Regions from separate parts of the Citrobacter sp. C1 genome, predicted to be linked through region 2. Evidence: riboswitches for the same ligand, from Rfam matches in the RefSeq annotation. Region 2 holds a riboswitch; each other region holds the start of a gene.

Region 1 (5,656 bases), 170 kb from region 2:
TCGTGATGCTGATGTGTATGTCGCTGACCGTACTGTTCGATATGGTAATCGCCATCAGCGTCGGTATCGTCCTTGCCTCGCTGCTGTTTATGCGCCGCATTGCGCGCATGACGCGCCTGGCACCGGTTAACGTAGACGTACCGGACGATGTGCTGGTGCTGCGCGTGATTGGCCCGCTGTTCTTTGCCGCAGCGGAGGGATTGTTTACCGATCTCGAAACACGTATTGCAGGCAAGCGCATCGTGGTACTGAAGTGGGATGCCGTCCCGGTACTGGATGCCGGTGGTCTGGACGCCTTCCAGCGTTTTGTTAAACGACTGCCGGAAGGCTGTGAATTACGTATCAGTAATCTGGAGTTCCAACCGCTACGCACCATGGCGCGTGCGGGTATCCAACCCATCCCCGGCCGTCTGGCGTTCTTCCCGAACCGTGACGCCGCACTGGCTGATATTTAACGTTTAGTGATGGCCGGCAGGCTTTGCTTGTCGGTCACTCTTCACTTCTGCAATCCCCGCTGAGTTGCTATTATCATTTCCCCTACTCCTGATAATACCCACAACAATGAACCCTAATGCTACGTATACCTTTCGCGAAATTACCGAGTCGGATATTCCCGCCGTTCAGTCATTTATTATCCGTCATTTAAATCTCTATTTTCAGGCTAACAGGCCCACTCCACGTCCTGACGAAGACATATTAGATTTACGTTCACACTACCTGCACCACCCCCGAAATCTACTGCTCGGCGTGTGGGATGCACACCAGCAACTTATCGCTACGCTGGCAGTGTGTCAGTACGATGACAGAATCATGGCATTGCGCGGGCGCTATGATTTAGCCAACACCGCAGAAATTTGCCGCTGTTACGTGGAACAGGAACACCGCCGTCGAGGTATAGGCCGCCAACTTATGACACTGGCAGAAGCATATTGTCAGCATCAGCAATATAAAACGCTCTACTTGCATACCCATCATTTTTTACCCGGCGGCTATCAGTTTTGGTGCAACAATCACTTTAACGTGTTCCTTGATGAAGGTGGCGAGCAACAAATTGTCCATATGGAAAAACACATTGAAAAATGTGATGTGGCGCAGATTATTTAATAAGCGTGTATTTCTCACTATTCATTTTATTCTTTTTCAACACCACATCGTTAATTGATCAACATCAAATAATTCTCATTTAATTTACCAAATATTTATTATCTTCGGCACATCACAATGAACCATTAAAGATTAACCACATGATTTAAAAGGAATTAAAAATGACAATTAAATACTACCTACTTATTACAGCGGTTGACGCAATATTAGCATACCGATACAGTCCGCTCCGACAGTATTTCAAAGCGCAGTCATGCTTTTGAAACGGAATATGGTGCGGATGATTTCTCTCTTATGCCATAGCTGCCCCCGCAACTGTAAGCGGATGCTGAATATCTCTGTGTAGTGATGATTCACTACAGGTCACTGTAAAATATTTTTATGGGAAGGCCGATATTCTGATTACCGTAAGCCAGGAGACCTACTGTCATGGTTTTATACATTGAGTGGACGGGATGGTCCATGGGGTGATTTATTTGACGAATGAACAAAATTGATTCCTGATCAAACTGGCAACAATATGTTTTATTTTCATATTATTTTGCCTGAATGTCATGATGAAATGTCATCTATCGTCATGCGCCTGTCCCGCGAAATAAATAATGACCAGACGCTGAAGCGCTGGCATCAACGGGACAATGATAATGTATTCTGTTTTTACCTCTGCTTATTGCAAATATTCACTTCTGGCGCTGACCGGCGCGGCACTCTTCCTGACCAGTAATATGGCGACGGCAGCAAAGACGCAATATCCGCTGACTATCAAAAACTGTGGTCGAGATATTACCTTTAATAAAGCCCCGCAGCGCGTGACCACAGTGGGTCAGAACAGCACTGAAATCCTCTATTCTTTGGGTCTGGCCGATCGCGTTGTAGGCACATCGCTGTGGTTTGGCCCGGTTCCTGAACAGTACAAAGCGGCGAATGACAAGATTGCAGTCATCGCGCAAAACATACCCAGCTTTGAAGGCATTATCGCCAAAAAACCAGACCTGGTTGCCAGCCAGTTTGAATGGCAGATTGGCCCCGCGGGGACGGTTGCCTCTTATGAACAATTCAGTGAACTCAACGTTCCGGTTTATACCGCCCCTGCCGATTGTGCAAAAGACAATGAAGACGGCGGCGATGGTGTGCGTAAAGGCATGTTTGATATCGCCATGGTCTACCAGGAAGTTGCCGATCTGGCCAAAATCTTCGATGTGCAGGACAAGGGCGATGAGCTGATAGCCAGCCTCAAAGCCCGCGAGGCCGCAGCCAAAACGAAGATCACCGGCATGGAGAATAACGTTTCTGCCGTCTTCTGGTTCTCCAGCGCCGATCTGCAGCTTGATCCGTATGTTGCCGGTAAATTTGGCCCCGCCGCGTGGATCGCACAAACCCTCGGGGTAAAAAATGTCATTGATTCCGCGGAAGAGTGGCCGACTGTCGGCTGGGAAACCATTGCCAAAGCCAGTCCATCGGTGATTGTTCTCGGCGAGATGGGCCGTCGCCGTTTCCCGGCGGATGACTGGAAAGTCAAAATGGAATACCTCAAGTCTGACCCGGTTACCCGTCTTATCCCGGCGGTGAAAGACAACCACCTGCCGGTGATTGATGTCCAGACCATGAATGCGGGCATCAGAACCCTTGACGGGCTGGAAAAACTCGCCGATGCGCTGGTGCAATACGGTCTTGCACACCCGCAGGCCACTCATTAATCCTCGTCGCGCGTGATGTCATGCACGGGCATCACGCGCTTTCGCACTCAGGAAAGCCATCAACAATGAGCGAATTACGCAGGACGCGTCGGGCGATGAGTCAGTTTACCCAGCGAACGCTGCTGCACAGCCTGTGGGTCAGCGTGGTGATGTGCGGGGTGCTGCTGGCGGGGATCTCCATCGGTGAGACGTTTATCCCGTGGCAGCATGTCACCCACACGCTGGCAAACCACCTGTTTGGCAGCCAATATCCGGTAGACGCGCTGGATGCTGGGATCATCTGGAACTACCGCCTGACCCGTGCGCTTGTCTCTGCCTGCTGCGGTGCCTGTCTGGCCGTTTCCGGCGTGGTGCTGCAATCACTACTGCGTAATGCGCTGGCCGAACCTTATCTGCTGGGGATCTCGGCCGGGGCATCGACGGGAGCGGTGCTGATCGCGCTGACCGGGCTGGGTGCGGGGATTATCAGCATGTCGCTCGGGGCGTTTATCGGCGCGCTGACGGCATTTCTGTTTGTCGCACTGCTGGCCGTGGCCGCAAGGGGTAAAAACGGGTCCGCCACCACGCAAATTATTCTCGCCGGGATCGCCAGCTCGCAGCTGTTCAATGCCATTACCTCGCTCATCATTACCCGTTCGGCCAATGCCGAACAGGCACGCGGCATTATGTTCTGGCTGCTCGGCAATCTGAGCGGCGTACGCTGGCCCGATGTGGTACTGGCCATCCCGACCGCGCTGGTCGGCATCATCGTCTGCTTTTGCTACGCCCGCCATCTGGACGCATTTTCATTTGGCGCAGAGTCAGCGGCCTCGCTGGGCATCCCGGTTAAACGCACTCGCGGCGTACTGATTACCGCGGTGACGGGGATGACCGCCATTATGGTGTCAATTGTCGGGGCCATTGGCTTTGTTGGACTGGTTATCCCTCACGCTGCGCGTTTACTGGTGGGTAATCAGCACCACCGCTTACTGCCCGTCAGTGCCCTGATTGGTGCCATTTTTCTTATTGTCGCGGACGTCATTTCACGCACCTTACTACCAGGGCAAGTACTGCCTATTGGGGTGATCACTGCGCTGGTTGGCGCGCCCGCATTTTCGATTATTTTGATCCGAGGGAACCCGAGCAAATGACGGTTAACCCACGTTTTACCACGCCGCTACGCGCGGTAAATACCGCCAACGATGTGGTCTGCGCTCAGCATCTGCACTGGGAGGTGAAAGGCAAGGCCATCGTCAATGATGTCTCTTTTCAGGTCGCACCCGGCGAGTTTGTGGGCATTATCGGCCCCAACGGTTCGGGGAAAACGTCGCTCATTTCCCTGCTGGCCGGTTTACTCAAGCCCTCCAGCGGCAGCGTTTCGCTTAACCGCAAAGATATTCGCCGCTACTCACGCCGCCATCTGGCGCAAAAGGTCGCCCTGGTTGAACAGCAGGCGGAAACCAGCGAGCGTCTGACCGCCATCCAGGCCGTGTCCCTTGGCCGCACGCCGTGGTTAAGTCTGCTGTCGCCGTGGTCACGGACCGACGACGATATCGTGCAGACGATGCTGGAGAAAGTCTCCCTGCAAAACGTCCAGCAACGCTGCTGGCATACCTTCTCCGGCGGCGAACGCCAGCGCCTGCATATTGCCCGGGCGCTGGCACAACAGCCGCAGGTATTGCTGATGGATGAGCCAACCAATCATCTCGACATCCAGCATCAAATTGGCCTGCTTAACCTGGTTAAACGCGAAAAACTGACCGTGATTGCCGCCCTGCACGATCTGAATCATGCCGCGATGTTTTGCGATCGCATCATGGTGATGACAGCGGGACGACTGGTCATGCAAGGCTGCCCTGTAGCTGTCTTCACCCGAGAAAATCTTAACAACTGGTTTGGCATCGATGCGATTGTCGAACGAGCTGCTGATGAGGCGAGCTGTTTTATTCGCTACCAACGGCCAGCGTAAATATCACAAGGAACCGCAATGAAATGTATTAAACAACGTTTACTCATCCTGTGCCTGTGCGCGTTCACCTCGACGGTGTTCGCACAAACGTATGAAGTGCTGATGAAAAACCGCGGTACCGGCGGACCGATGGTCTACGAGCCGGATTTTCTGGCGATCCTGCCGGGCGATAGCGTGAAGTTTGTTCGCAAGCACAAAAGCCACAATGCGGCCTCAATTGCCGAGCTGTCTCCTGCCGGGTACCCCGGTTTCATCGGCAAAATCGATGAGGAGATTGAAATCAAATACGACGCAGCAGGCTTCTACGGCATCAAATGCTCACCGCACTATGCGCAGGGGATGATTATGCTGATCAAAGTCGGCGACGCCGTTTTACCCGACAGCTACCGCGCGTTTAAAGCCCCCGGCCTTGCCGATAAACGCTTTCAGGACATTTATACCCGTATTGAGAAGCCCTGACAGCGCAATAAACAGAGGAGACGGCGGTGAATAAAAAAACGGACAGTGAGGCAATCCACACCCAGCGACGCGATTGCCTGTGTAAGTTGACAAAATTTGTCGGCGCTGCGGGGGTGACCGCAGCCGTCTGGCCACTCATTTCGGCGCTAGGGCCGGACGATAAAACCGTGGCAGAAAATGAGCCGGTGGATGTTTCCCTTGCGGGAGTAGCGGCTGGTCAGACGGTGAAACGAATCTGGCAGGGGAAACTGATCCTGATTCGCCACCGTACGCCAGACGAGATCACGGCGGCGCAGCAGGCCGACACCCGACTGTTGCTCGACCCGCAGGCAGACAGCGAGCGGGTCACGGCGGCGCATCCGCAGTGGCTGATCGTTCAGGGTTACTGCCCGCATGCCGGATGCGTGCCTAACGCAAACCCCAGCGGTCAGGGCTGGATTTGTCCGTG
Region 2 (5,656 bases):
CAAAGGGTTGGTCGCTCATCGCGCCCCCTGCATGTGGTAGAGCATCGCGTTGACGATAGCGGCTGCGACGTTGCTTCCGCCTTTGCGGCCCAGGGCAGCTATGGCAGGCAGATGACTTTTCGTCAGCGCATCTTTTGACTCCTCCGCGCCGACAAACCCTACCGGCACACCGACCACGCCGCTCACGGCAACATCATGTTCCATCAGGCGGAACAGCGCCGTCGGCGCATTGCCAAAGACAAACAGCTTTTCGCCCTCTTCCTGAACCGCAATGTCGACGGCGGCCATCGAACGAGTGATACCCTGTTCTTTTGCGGCGCGCACCACACGCGGGTCGCTGATGTAACAGCGGCATTCTCCGCCGAATTTTGCCAGCAACGTTTTGTTGATCCCGGAAAGGGCCATCGTAGTATCGGTATAAATCACGCTTGATCGGTTTAACGCGGCGCAAAACTGCGCCAGTACATCATCGGAAAACCACAAAATGTCCAGCCAGTCGAAGTCAGCGGTGGTGTGGATCACCCGCTTGATGATGGCCTCATGTAATGGGCTGGCAAACTGATAGTCCGGGCGGGTTTCACGAATAATGTCGCCAATGATGTCGAAACTTTTGGCTTCAATCGCCTGGGGTTGCTGAATGTATTGCATTGTTTTGTCCTCAGGCCACACCGACCAACAGCCACCGCAGCGCAATAAATAGCGCCAGGGCCAGGGTCGATGCTACCCACATCAATCGAATTGTTTGGGAAATGTCGTCTACTGAAATGTCTCGTTGTGCATCACCAATCCACGGTTTCTCAACGCGCAGACCAAAATAGTCGTTAGGGCCACCAAGGCGGACACCTAATGCTCCGGCAACGGCCCCCTCGGACCAGGCACAGTTTGGACTGCTGTGGTTGTAGCGATCGCGCCAACCAATGTGTAATGCACCGAAGCCGTCTTTACGGCATAAAAATGCAGCGCACCCGAGCAACAGCCACCCCAGTCGGGCAGGAATCAAATTCGCGACATCATCCAGTCGTGCACTGACCATCCCGATAGCGCGGTACTTTTCATTTTTATAGCCAACCATGGAGTCCAGGGTGTTCACCGCTTTGTAGGCCATCGCCAACGGGGCACCGCCGAGAAACAGGAAGAACAGCGGTGCAATGATGCCGTCCACGGTGTTTTCAGCGATGGTTTCCACCACCGCGCGATTGATCTGTTTCGGCTGTAATTGTGAGGTGTCACGCCCCACAATCCAGGAGAGTTTTTCCCGACTTTCTGTGAGATTATTGGCACGCAGTGGACGTTCGACATCTCGTGCGGCATTCGCCAGGCAGCGGCCAGCCAACACGGTAAAGATCATCCACACCTCGACGCCCCACCCTAGCCACGGATGAAGCGATTGCGCCAGCGCCAGTACGCCCCATGAAACGCCCCAGGTCACGCCGACCACCACAACCCACAGCACTGCGCCACCGATACGCAGCATGCCATCGCTATGGCAGTAGCGGCGAACCAGGCGCTGCACAGCGGTAATGAGATTGCCAATCCAACGTACCGGATGCGGCCAGCTCTGCGGATCGCCAATGATAAAATCAAGCAGCCAGGCGACACACCACGCGAGCAGTGTCATTTCACGCTCCTCGCGGCGTCTAGCCAGTGATTAAGCATCTCAGGACGCTGAGCAAAATGAACGTGCAGGTAGCTGGCAAACGCATTGCCAACCTGCCAACCGCCAGACCACGCCTGTAACGTTTCGCCATCGCGAACTTTGCGACAGCTCGTCACGGCCTGGGTTTGAGGGGTAAAATCGGAATAGTGAAATTCATGTCCGCGCAGCACGTCACCGGGCGCAGCGAGTAAGGTTTGTTGTTCGGCCTGCGCTTCACAATAGCCAAATCGGGTCAGACGTTTGCCCATTTTGCTGTGACCGGGAATAATATCCGCCATCGGCCAGATATCGCCGTTGCTGTCTTCCAGCGAACTCCCCAGGTACATCAGACCACCGCACTCCGCGTAAATCGCCACACCGCGCTGATGAGCCGCACGCAGTTGCGCCAGCATGGTGGAATTTTGGGCAAGCCCGGCAGCGTGCAGCTCAGGGTATCCGCCCCCTAGCCAGATCATCTGGCAATCAGGGAGACGGCTGTCGTGTAGCGGGCTGAAACGGACAATATTGAGGCCCGTGCGCGCCAGTAGCGTAATGTTATCCGGATAGTAGAAGTTGAATGCTTCGTCATCAGCAATGGCAAGCGTCAGTCCAGCTCCGGCATCGGAGGCAGGAAGCGCGGGCCATTCGCCCACCGGTGGGGTGTCTAACTGGCTTAAGGCCAGCAGCGCGTCGATATCTAACGTTTGCTCAAGCGTTGTAGCAAATTCCTGCCACGGCAACTGATTGACGATTGATTCCCGCGCGGTCACCAGTCCCAGATGACGCTCAGGGAGCGCCACGCCATCGACGCGGGGAACATAGCCCAATACCGGTATCGAACAGTAGCGTTCGATGGCGACTTTAAGTAGCTGGTAATGCGTTTCGCTGTTTACCCGGTTAACAATCACGCCAGCAATGTTCAGCGTTGGATCAAAATGCTGGAATCCCATCACCGTGGCGGCAATTGACGTTGAGACGGCTTTACCGTCCACCAGCAAAATGACCGGACAGCCCAGCTGCTTCGCCATCGCGGCGGAACTGCAGTAATTGGGGTCCGTACCATAACCGTCATACAACCCCATAACGCCTTCGATGACGGCGATATCCGCATGCTGCATATGTTCGCAAAATAAGGCGTTCAGCGTGGAAGTGGGGAGCATGAAGCTATCAAGATTGCGGGAGGCTGTGCCAGATACGGCGGTATGCCAGCCGGTATCCAGATAATCAGGACCGACTTTGCAAGGCTGGACGCGCAAACCGCGTTTTTTCAGCAGACTCAACAAGCCCAGCGTTACCGTGGTTTTACCACAGCCGCTTCCGGTACCTGCAAGAACAAACGCGCGAAAATTGGCCGCCATACCCTGATCCTGTTCAGGGTGGTAGGGGTGTAGAGATACCCAGTCTTTCGACTGTATGCATCTGAGCAACCCACTTCCCACCGAAGTTGTTGGTAGTCACTGACAGGCAGGTCTTCTGGCTTAGCGTCATTCTCACCCGTCCTTCCCAATCTCGCGATCAGTGGTCTATACGGGGTCGTCAGCATCACAGCAGCGGGGGCTGCGGGGGATTCTCACCCCCTTCCCTACCACAAACGTGGTAAACCTGTCAGCTCAGGAGCAAATTCTATTAAGCTCCAGGCATGAGATGAATTAACACACCTCATGACAAAAATTCATTTAAATATCTTTTACGCTCATTCAGCCAATGTTATGGCGTCATTCAGCTTATTCTTAAGTTTGCATTCCGTATGAAAGCTTCAATTAATAATAAAGAAAGTCATTCACACAGACACTGTATCTCATCACAAAAATAAAAACTGGTGCAGTTTATCCTTCAGACACTATTACTTTGTTGCGCTATGACAATTTATTGTCTTCTATCCTTATTTTTCATTTTATAATGACGGACATACAATACGATATCAAAAATCGGCAATAGCAAAATATTGCTATTTATGCTGACTCTTCGGACGAAACAACACTAATTTGCTGGCGAAAAGCCTGCGGCGTCACCTGGTATGTCTGGCGGAAAACTTTGCAAAAATAACTGGTTTGCGAAAAGCCTAAATTTCGCGCAATACTGGCAATACTCCAGTCACTATGACAAAGCAACTCTTTAGCACTTGCCATTCGCTGTTGGTTTACCCAGGCATTAAAACCGATCCCCTGATATTTTTTGAACAGCTTGCTGAAATAGTACGGACTGAGATAAACATGCGAAGCCACCTCCTCGAGGCGAAGCTCATCCGACAAATGTGCGTCGATATAGCGCAACGCTTTTTTCATTTTACTGTCATGAGGAGTCGGGCTACGGGTTGGACGCACCGACTCTGACTGCTGTGTACTGTCTTTAATGACAACGAAATTCAATTGTTTTTTAAGGCAATTTTCAACAATCAACTTCAACAAATCTGCAGAGGCGATGACGCGAGAATAGTCCATTTCCGGAACATTACGAAATTCATTGAGCAGTTCGGGATCGGCTTGCCAGCGATCATCGACACTCAAAATATCAACCAGGCCTACGTCATTGCTTAAGCGCACCTGACCGCATAAAACAAAACCAACCAAGTGGCCTGCAATCACCAAAGGGATAGAAAAATCGGTAAGGCCGGCATGACAGCGATAAATACACGGCTGGTCTGATTTTGATGCTTCAAGGCCCCCACAACGATCGCTCATACGGCATCGCGTGCTGTGCTGCGGATGCTGGCGCATCAACTGGCAGAAAGGGGTAAAATTAAAGAGTTCAGAAATTTCATCACCGTGAATATTGACAACCACAACGGCCAGACTGGTGGCCTGTGCAAAATCCTGTGCGATTTTATTAATGAGTTCTGAGTTCAGGGCGCTCGCAGAAATCATGATAAAACCTCTCAGTTAATTTATTGTTATAAATAAAAACACATTATTCACATTCACTTTTCATCTCGCTATTAGACGCAATGATAAAAGGTGTTAATGGACCATAACAAAAGTCTCCCATTGTGGGGAGACTTTTTAAGCTGTTCAGGAAACCGGATCACGAAATCAGTTTTTGCATTTCAGAAATAAACAATTTCCATGAAGCTAGCTCTCATTTTCCTCCAGCTTACAAGTATTACACGGTAAATTTTTGCCAATAAAGTAACGATAAATTGCTGCCCCGGCGCACGCACCGATGATCGGTGCCACAATCGGGACGATAAAGTATGGGATATCGCGTCCCCCCGTCATCGCAACATCTCCCCATCCGGCAAACCAGGCAAACAACTTAGGACCAAAATCACGCGCCGGATTCATGGCAAATCCTGTGAGCGGACCTGTTGATGCACCGATGACGGCAACCAGAATACCAATCAGCAATGGCGCGAGAGGACCTTTAGGCACCCCATTGCCATCGTCCGTCAGCGCCATAATCATACCCATCAGAATGGACGTGATGACCACTTCCACCAGCGCCGCTTGCCATACGCTAAGCGCAGAGGCCGGATAAGTACTAAAAATACTGGCCAGTTGCAGGCTTTCAAGACTGCCACGAACCATATGGTGCGCCGTCTCATATTCAATGAATAAACTGCCGTACAGCAAATAGGCCAGCAACGCGCCACCAAAGGCACCTGCGACTTGCGCGACCGTATAGGGTAAAACTTTACGCCCAGGGAAACAGGCAAACAGCCACAGAGCGATGGTAATCGCAGGGTTGAGGTGTGCCCCGGATATTCCGGCAGTCAGGTAGACCGCCAGCGAAATCCCAAGACCCCAAATGATGCATATTTCCCATAACCCTAAACTCGCACCGGCCACCTTAAGGGCACTCAGGCATCCAATGCCAAAAAACAGGAACAGCCCGGTACCTAAAAACTCGGCAATGCATTGCGCTTTTAGTGAATCGTTCATTGTGACACCTTCTAAGCAGAGTTCGTGTCTGTACCAGCGGACTCCCTGCTGGCAGTAGAGTACTTCAAGGCTTACTATAAAAAGCGCCGTCGGCAAATTGTTGGCAATCTGAGCACTCCCACCTTTTTAAAATCGTGTAGTG
Region 3 (5,656 bases), 2.3 Mb from region 2:
CGGCGTGGCGGAGTGCTTTAGATGGGATGGTGCCCCAGTGGGTACAACCACCGCCGACGTTATGATAGCGCTCAATAACGGCGACGCGCGCGCCTTGCTTAACCAGACCCATTGCAGCGCCTTCGCCGCCGGGGCCGGAACCTATTACTATTGCATCGTAATCGTAGGAATGTGACATGGTCAGGCTTACCTGTTCTTATACATAAAAGCAACAGAATAGTAACATCGTTGTCGGGATAACCCAATTATCGTTGTGCTTTTTTGCGAAGTCGAAGCACAAACTGCGCGTAAACAATCATTCACAAAGCCATGCCAACCGCCTAATCTCTGGTATAGTGCCAGCAAGGTATAAGGAAGGATTCAGACATCGTGATGGGCGTTAGAGCGCAACAAAAAGAAAAAACCCGGCGTTCGCTGGTTGAGGCCGCATTTAGTCAATTGAGTGCAGAGCGCAGTTTTGCCAGCCTCAGTTTACGTGAAGTTGCTCGTGAAGCGGGCATTGCGCCAACCTCATTTTATCGCCATTTTCGCGATGTGGATGAGCTCGGCCTGACGATGGTGGATGAGAGCGGCCTGATGCTACGCCAGTTGATGCGCCAGGCGCGTCAGCGTATCGCCAAGGGCGGCAGTGTGATCCGCACCTCGGTCTCAACATTTATGGAGTTCATCGGCAACAATCCCAACGCCTTCCGTTTATTATTGCGCGAGCGGTCTGGTACCTCCGCGGCGTTTCGTGCCGCCGTGGCTCGCGAAATTCAGCATTTCATTGCGGAACTTGCGGACTATCTGGAACTCGAAAACCATATGCCTCGTGCGTTTACTGAAGCACAAGCCGAAGCCATGGTGACGATTGTTTTCAGTGCGGGGGCAGAAGCGCTGGATGTTGGCGCCGAACAGCGTCGACAACTGGAAGAGCGGCTGGTATTGCAACTGCGCATGATCGCCAAAGGCGCATTTTACTGGTATCGCCGTGAACAAGAGAAGATGACGCATCACTCCGAGTAACGAGAAGGACGAGCAATGAAACAGTCAGGTCAAGATAAAGGTACGCTGCTGCTGGCGCTGGTTGCTGGCTTATCGATCAATGGTACATTTGCGGCGCTGTTTAGCTCCATTGTGCCATTCTCTGTATTCCCGATTATTTCGCTGGTGCTGACGGTTTACTGCCTGCATCAACGTTACCAGAATCGCACAATGCCTGTGGGGCTGCCGGGTCTGGCTGCGGCCTGTTTTATTCTTGGCGTTCTGTTGTACAGCACCGTGGTGCGCGCGGAATACCCGGATATCGGCTCGAACTTCTTCCCAGCGGTCCTGTCAGTGATTCTGGTGTTCTGGATCGGCTTTAAGGTGCGTAACCGTAAGCAAGAAATTGCGGAATAGTATTTGTAGGCCGGGGGTATCTTTGCTTTCCCGGCCTACAAAAAAATCACTTCGCGGTCAGTAATACTCCGCACTCCATGTGGTGCGTGTACGGGAACTGATCGAACAGCGCCAGACGTGACACATTGTGCGTCTGGCTCAACGTTTCCAGGTTCTTACACAGTGTCTCCGGGTTGCAGGAGATGTACAGAATACGCGGATACGCCTGCACCATCTTCTCTGTTTCGCTGTCCAGGCCGCTGCGCGGTGGATCAACAAAAATGGTTTCACACTGGTAACTCTTCAGGTCGACGCCCTGTAAACGGTTGAACTCGCGCACCCCATTCATCGCCTGAGTAAACTCTTCTGCAGCCATACGAATAATTTGCACGTTATCAATATGGTTAGCCGCAATATTGTACTGCGCGGCAGCCACGGACGGTTTAGCGATTTCAGTGGCCAGTACGCGGTTGAAGTTCTGCGCCAGCGCTAACGAGAAGTTGCCATTGCCACAGTACAATTCAAGCAGGTCGCCCTGCGAATCTTTGGTGACATCAATCGCCCATTCCAGCATCTGAATGTTCATGGCGGCATTCGGCTGCGTGAAGCTGTTCTCAACCTGGCGGTAGATAATCTCTTTACCCGCAACCGGCAAACGTTCATCGATGTAATCTTGATCCAACGCGATTTTGGTTTTGGTCGCCCGGCCAATCAGATGCACATTCAGGTTTTGCGCGCGTAGCGCATCCCGCAGTGCTTCGGCTTCCTGACGCCATTCGTCATCTAACTTTTTATGGTACAGCATGGATACCACCGCCTGATTGCTCATGGTGGTGAGGTAATCAATCTGGAACAATTTATGACGCAGGATGTGATTGTGACGAACGCCGTCAATCATGGCTGTCATCAGCGTGTTGATGAGTTCGCTGGCTGCCGGAAAGCTGTCGACGCGAATACGGCTTTTGGTCTGGCTTTCAAACATGATGTGATACAGGTCGTCACCGTCATGCCACAGGCGGAATTCAGCGCGCATGCGGTAATGACTGACCGGCGAGCGAAACACTTCCGGAGCCTGATCAGTAAATGGCGTCATTAAGCTCTGTAAACGAGCCACTTTATCGGCTAGCTGCGCGTCATACTGTTCTGTCGGGAGGTGTTCGGGGGTCATGATGCGTCCTGAAAAATAAAAGTACGCGGGGATTGTAGGGATTGCTCAGTAGATGTCCAGTTATTGATGATTTCTAATATTGTGATACGCAGTCTGGACAGTCGGTAATAACAAACTGTAGCATCCGCGTTCCGGTCCTGTGAGTTAAAAGGGAATCCAGTGTAAATCTGGAGCTGACGCGCAGCGGTAAGGAAAGGTGAAATGAGAGCGTAAGCAGACACTGCCTTTGGGTGGGAAGTCTTCATTTCTTTTTATTCGCTATATTGAATAACCTTCCAAGCCCGAAGACCTGCCGGCTAACGTCGCATCTGGTTTTCATCATCGCGTACTATCGGTGGGACCTGCGGCATCCTTCTTATATTGTGGATGCTTTACAATGATCAAAAAATCATTGCTGCTGACGGCACTTTCCGTCGCGGCATTTTCTGGTTGGGCGCAGGATGCTAGCCCGGATACTCTCGTCGTTACGGCTAACCGTTTTCAGCAACCCCTTAGTGCAGTGCTTGCTCCCATCACCGTTGTTACGCGCCAGGAAATCGATCGCTGGCAATCTACCTCTGTGAATGACGTTCTTCGCCGCCTGCCGGGTGTCGATATCGCGCAATACGGTGGTATGGGACAAAATTCGTCTATTTCTATTCGTGGGACCAACGCCAGTCATGTACTGGTGCTGATTGACGGCGTGCGCCTGAATTTAGCTGGGGTGAGTGGTGCCGCCGATCTCAGCCAGTTCCCGGTATCACTGGTGCAACGTATTGAATACATTCGTGGGCCGCGTTCCGCTGTTTATGGTTCTGATGCGATCGGCGGTGTGGTGAATATCATTACCACGCGAGAAAAACCGGGGACGGAATTGACCGCCGGTGTGGGCAGTAATGGTTATCAGAATTACGACATCTCGACGCAGCAACAGCTCGGTGAGAATACGCGCGTGACGCTGATGGGGGATTATGCCTATACCAAAGGTTTTGACGTTGTCGCCTACGGTAGCACTGGTGAGCAAGCGCAGCCCGATAAAGATGGTTTTTTAAGTAAGACGCTGTACGGCGCACTGGAACATAACTTCTCCGACACCTGGAGCGGGTTTGTGCGCGGCTATGGCTATGATAACCGCACCAATTATGATTCTTACTACTATCCAGGCACGCCGTTAGTCGATACCCGTAAGCTCTATAGCCAAAGCTGGGATGCCGGACTGCGCTTTAATGGCGAGCAAATCCAATCACAACTGGTTTCCAGCTACAGCCATAGCAAAGACTACAACTATGACCCGGACTATGGTCGCTACGACTCCTCGGCAACCCTGGATGAGATGAAGCAATATAACGTGCAGTGGTCAAACAGTATCGTGGTTGGCCATGGCAATGTGGGCGCTGGCGTCGACTGGCAAAAGCAAACCACAGAGCCAGGCACCGGGTATGTTACGGACGGTTACGATCAGCGTAATACCGGTATTTATCTGACCGGGTTGCAACAGCTTGGCGACTTCACCTTCGAAGGCGCGGCGCGCAGCGACGACAACTCCCAGTTTGGTCGGCATGGCACATGGCAAACCAGCGCCGGATGGGCGTTCATTGACGGCTATCGTTTCATTGCTTCTTATGGCACCTCTTATAAAGCACCTAATCTGGGGCAGCTGTACGGTATGTATGGCAATGCAAACCTTGATCCTGAAGAGAGCAAGCAGTGGGAAGGGGCGTTTGAAGGGTTAACGGCGGATGTAAACTGGCGTTTGTCAGGATATCGCAACGATATCGATAACATGATCGATTATGACCCCCACACTCTGAAATACTATAACGAAGGGAAAGTGCGGATTAAAGGCGTTGAAGCGACGGCGAGTTTCGATACGGGTCCGCTGGCGCATACGCTGAGCTATGACTATGTCGATGCGCGTAATGCGATTACGGACAAGCCGCTGGCCCGCCGTTCCAAACAGCAGGTGAAGTATCAGCTCGATTGGCAGGTCTATGATTTTGACTGGGGCCTGACGTATCAATATCTGGGAACACGATATGACAAGGACTATGTCACTAACCAGCCGGTAAAATTGGGTGGAGTGAGTTTGTGGGATCTGGCGGTGTCATATCCGATCACCTCACAGCTGACAGTTCGTGGTAAAATCGCCAACCTGTTCGATAAAGATTACGAGACAGTTTATGGCTACCCAACTGCAGGACGGGAATACACCTTGTCTGGCAGCTACACTTTCTGATCCACGTCCCACCGTGCTGGTGTTTGATTCCGGCGTCGGTGGGTTGTCGGTCTACAATGAGATCCGCAACCTCTTGCCGGATCTCCACTATATATACGCTTTCGATAACGTTGCCTTTCCTTATGGAGAGAAGAGCGAGGAATTTATTGTCGAGCGTGTTGTTGAGATTGTGACTGCCGTTCAGCAGCGCTACCCCCTTTCACTGGCTGTTATCGCCTGCAATACCGCCAGCACGGTGTCACTCCCTGCGTTACGCGAAAAGTTCGCTTTCCCGGTCGTCGGCGTGGTACCTGCAATTAAACCGGCGGCGCGCCTTACGGCTAACGGTGTAGTGGGGCTGCTGGCGACGCGAGCGACGGTGAAGCGTTCATATACGCATGAGTTGATTGCGCGCTTTGCGAACGAGTGTCAGATCGCGATGTTGGGTTCCGCTGAGTTGGTGGAACTGGCGGAAGCGAAGCTGCACGGAGAAGCAGTTCCTCTGGATGAGTTGCGCCGCATTCTGCGACCATGGTTGCGGATGTCGGAACCGCCGGATACGGTTGTTCTCGGATGTACGCATTTCCCTCTATTACAGGAAGAACTTTTACAGGTTCTACCTGAAGGGACGCGACTGGTGGATTCCGGTGCCGCGATTGCGCGTCGCACGGCTTGGTTGTTAGAACATGAAGCACCTGACGCAAAATCAGCTGACGAGAATATTGCCTTTTGTATGGCAATGACGCCTGAAGCTGAACAATTACTGCCAGTCCTCCAGCGTTATGGCTTCAAAACGCTCGAAAAACTGGCAGTTTAATCAGTTTTGGTGAAATAATACGCACTCGGAAAATTATTTTAAATTTCCCCTTGTCAGCCTGAAATAACTCCCTATAATGCGCCTCCACTGACACGGAACAACGGATTACAAGCCGCCG

What was found. A riboswitch is a leader RNA that binds a small molecule or an ion and turns the genes downstream of it on or off. The one in region 2 is predicted to bind cobalamin.
Region 1: another riboswitch for cobalamin. It lies ahead of IB214_RS10520 (ABC transporter substrate-binding protein); the one in region 2 lies ahead of IB214_RS09590 (cobyrinate a,c-diamide synthase).
Region 3: another riboswitch for cobalamin. It lies ahead of btuB (TonB-dependent vitamin B12 receptor BtuB); the one in region 2 lies ahead of IB214_RS09590 (cobyrinate a,c-diamide synthase).

The regions. Positions count from the first base shown of each region.
Region 1 covers NZ_CP115035.1:2,167,104-2,172,759, reverse strand. The annotation lists gene dauA (C4-dicarboxylic acid transporter DauA) at 1-455, shown strand, start outside; gene IB214_RS10525 (GNAT family N-acetyltransferase) at 562-1,104, shown strand; cobalamin riboswitch at 1,321-1,548, shown strand; gene IB214_RS10520 (ABC transporter substrate-binding protein) at 1,749-2,801, shown strand; gene IB214_RS10515 (iron ABC transporter permease) at 2,867-3,931, shown strand; gene IB214_RS10510 (ABC transporter ATP-binding protein) at 3,928-4,749, shown strand; gene IB214_RS10505 (pseudoazurin) at 4,768-5,208, shown strand; gene petA (ubiquinol-cytochrome c reductase iron-sulfur subunit) at 5,235-5,656, shown strand, end outside.
Region 2 covers NZ_CP115035.1:1,998,488-2,004,143, reverse strand. The annotation lists gene cbiD (cobalt-precorrin-5B (C(1))-methyltransferase CbiD) at 1-19, opposite strand, end outside; gene IB214_RS09600 (cobalt-precorrin-8 methylmutase) at 16-648, opposite strand; gene cbiB (adenosylcobinamide-phosphate synthase CbiB) at 659-1,618, opposite strand; gene IB214_RS09590 (cobyrinate a,c-diamide synthase) at 1,615-2,994, opposite strand; cobalamin riboswitch at 3,082-3,257, opposite strand; gene pocR (regulatory protein PocR) at 3,589-4,500, opposite strand; gene pduF (propanediol diffusion facilitator PduF) at 4,705-5,514, opposite strand.
Region 3 covers NZ_CP115035.1:4,775,199-4,780,854, reverse strand. The annotation lists gene sthA (Si-specific NAD(P)(+) transhydrogenase) at 1-178, opposite strand, end outside; gene fabR (HTH-type transcriptional repressor FabR) at 370-1,005, shown strand; gene IB214_RS22855 (YijD family membrane protein) at 1,021-1,380, shown strand; gene trmA (tRNA (uridine(54)-C5)-methyltransferase TrmA) at 1,427-2,527, opposite strand; cobalamin riboswitch at 2,643-2,839, shown strand; gene btuB (TonB-dependent vitamin B12 receptor BtuB) at 2,904-4,742, shown strand; gene murI (glutamate racemase) at 4,687-5,538, shown strand.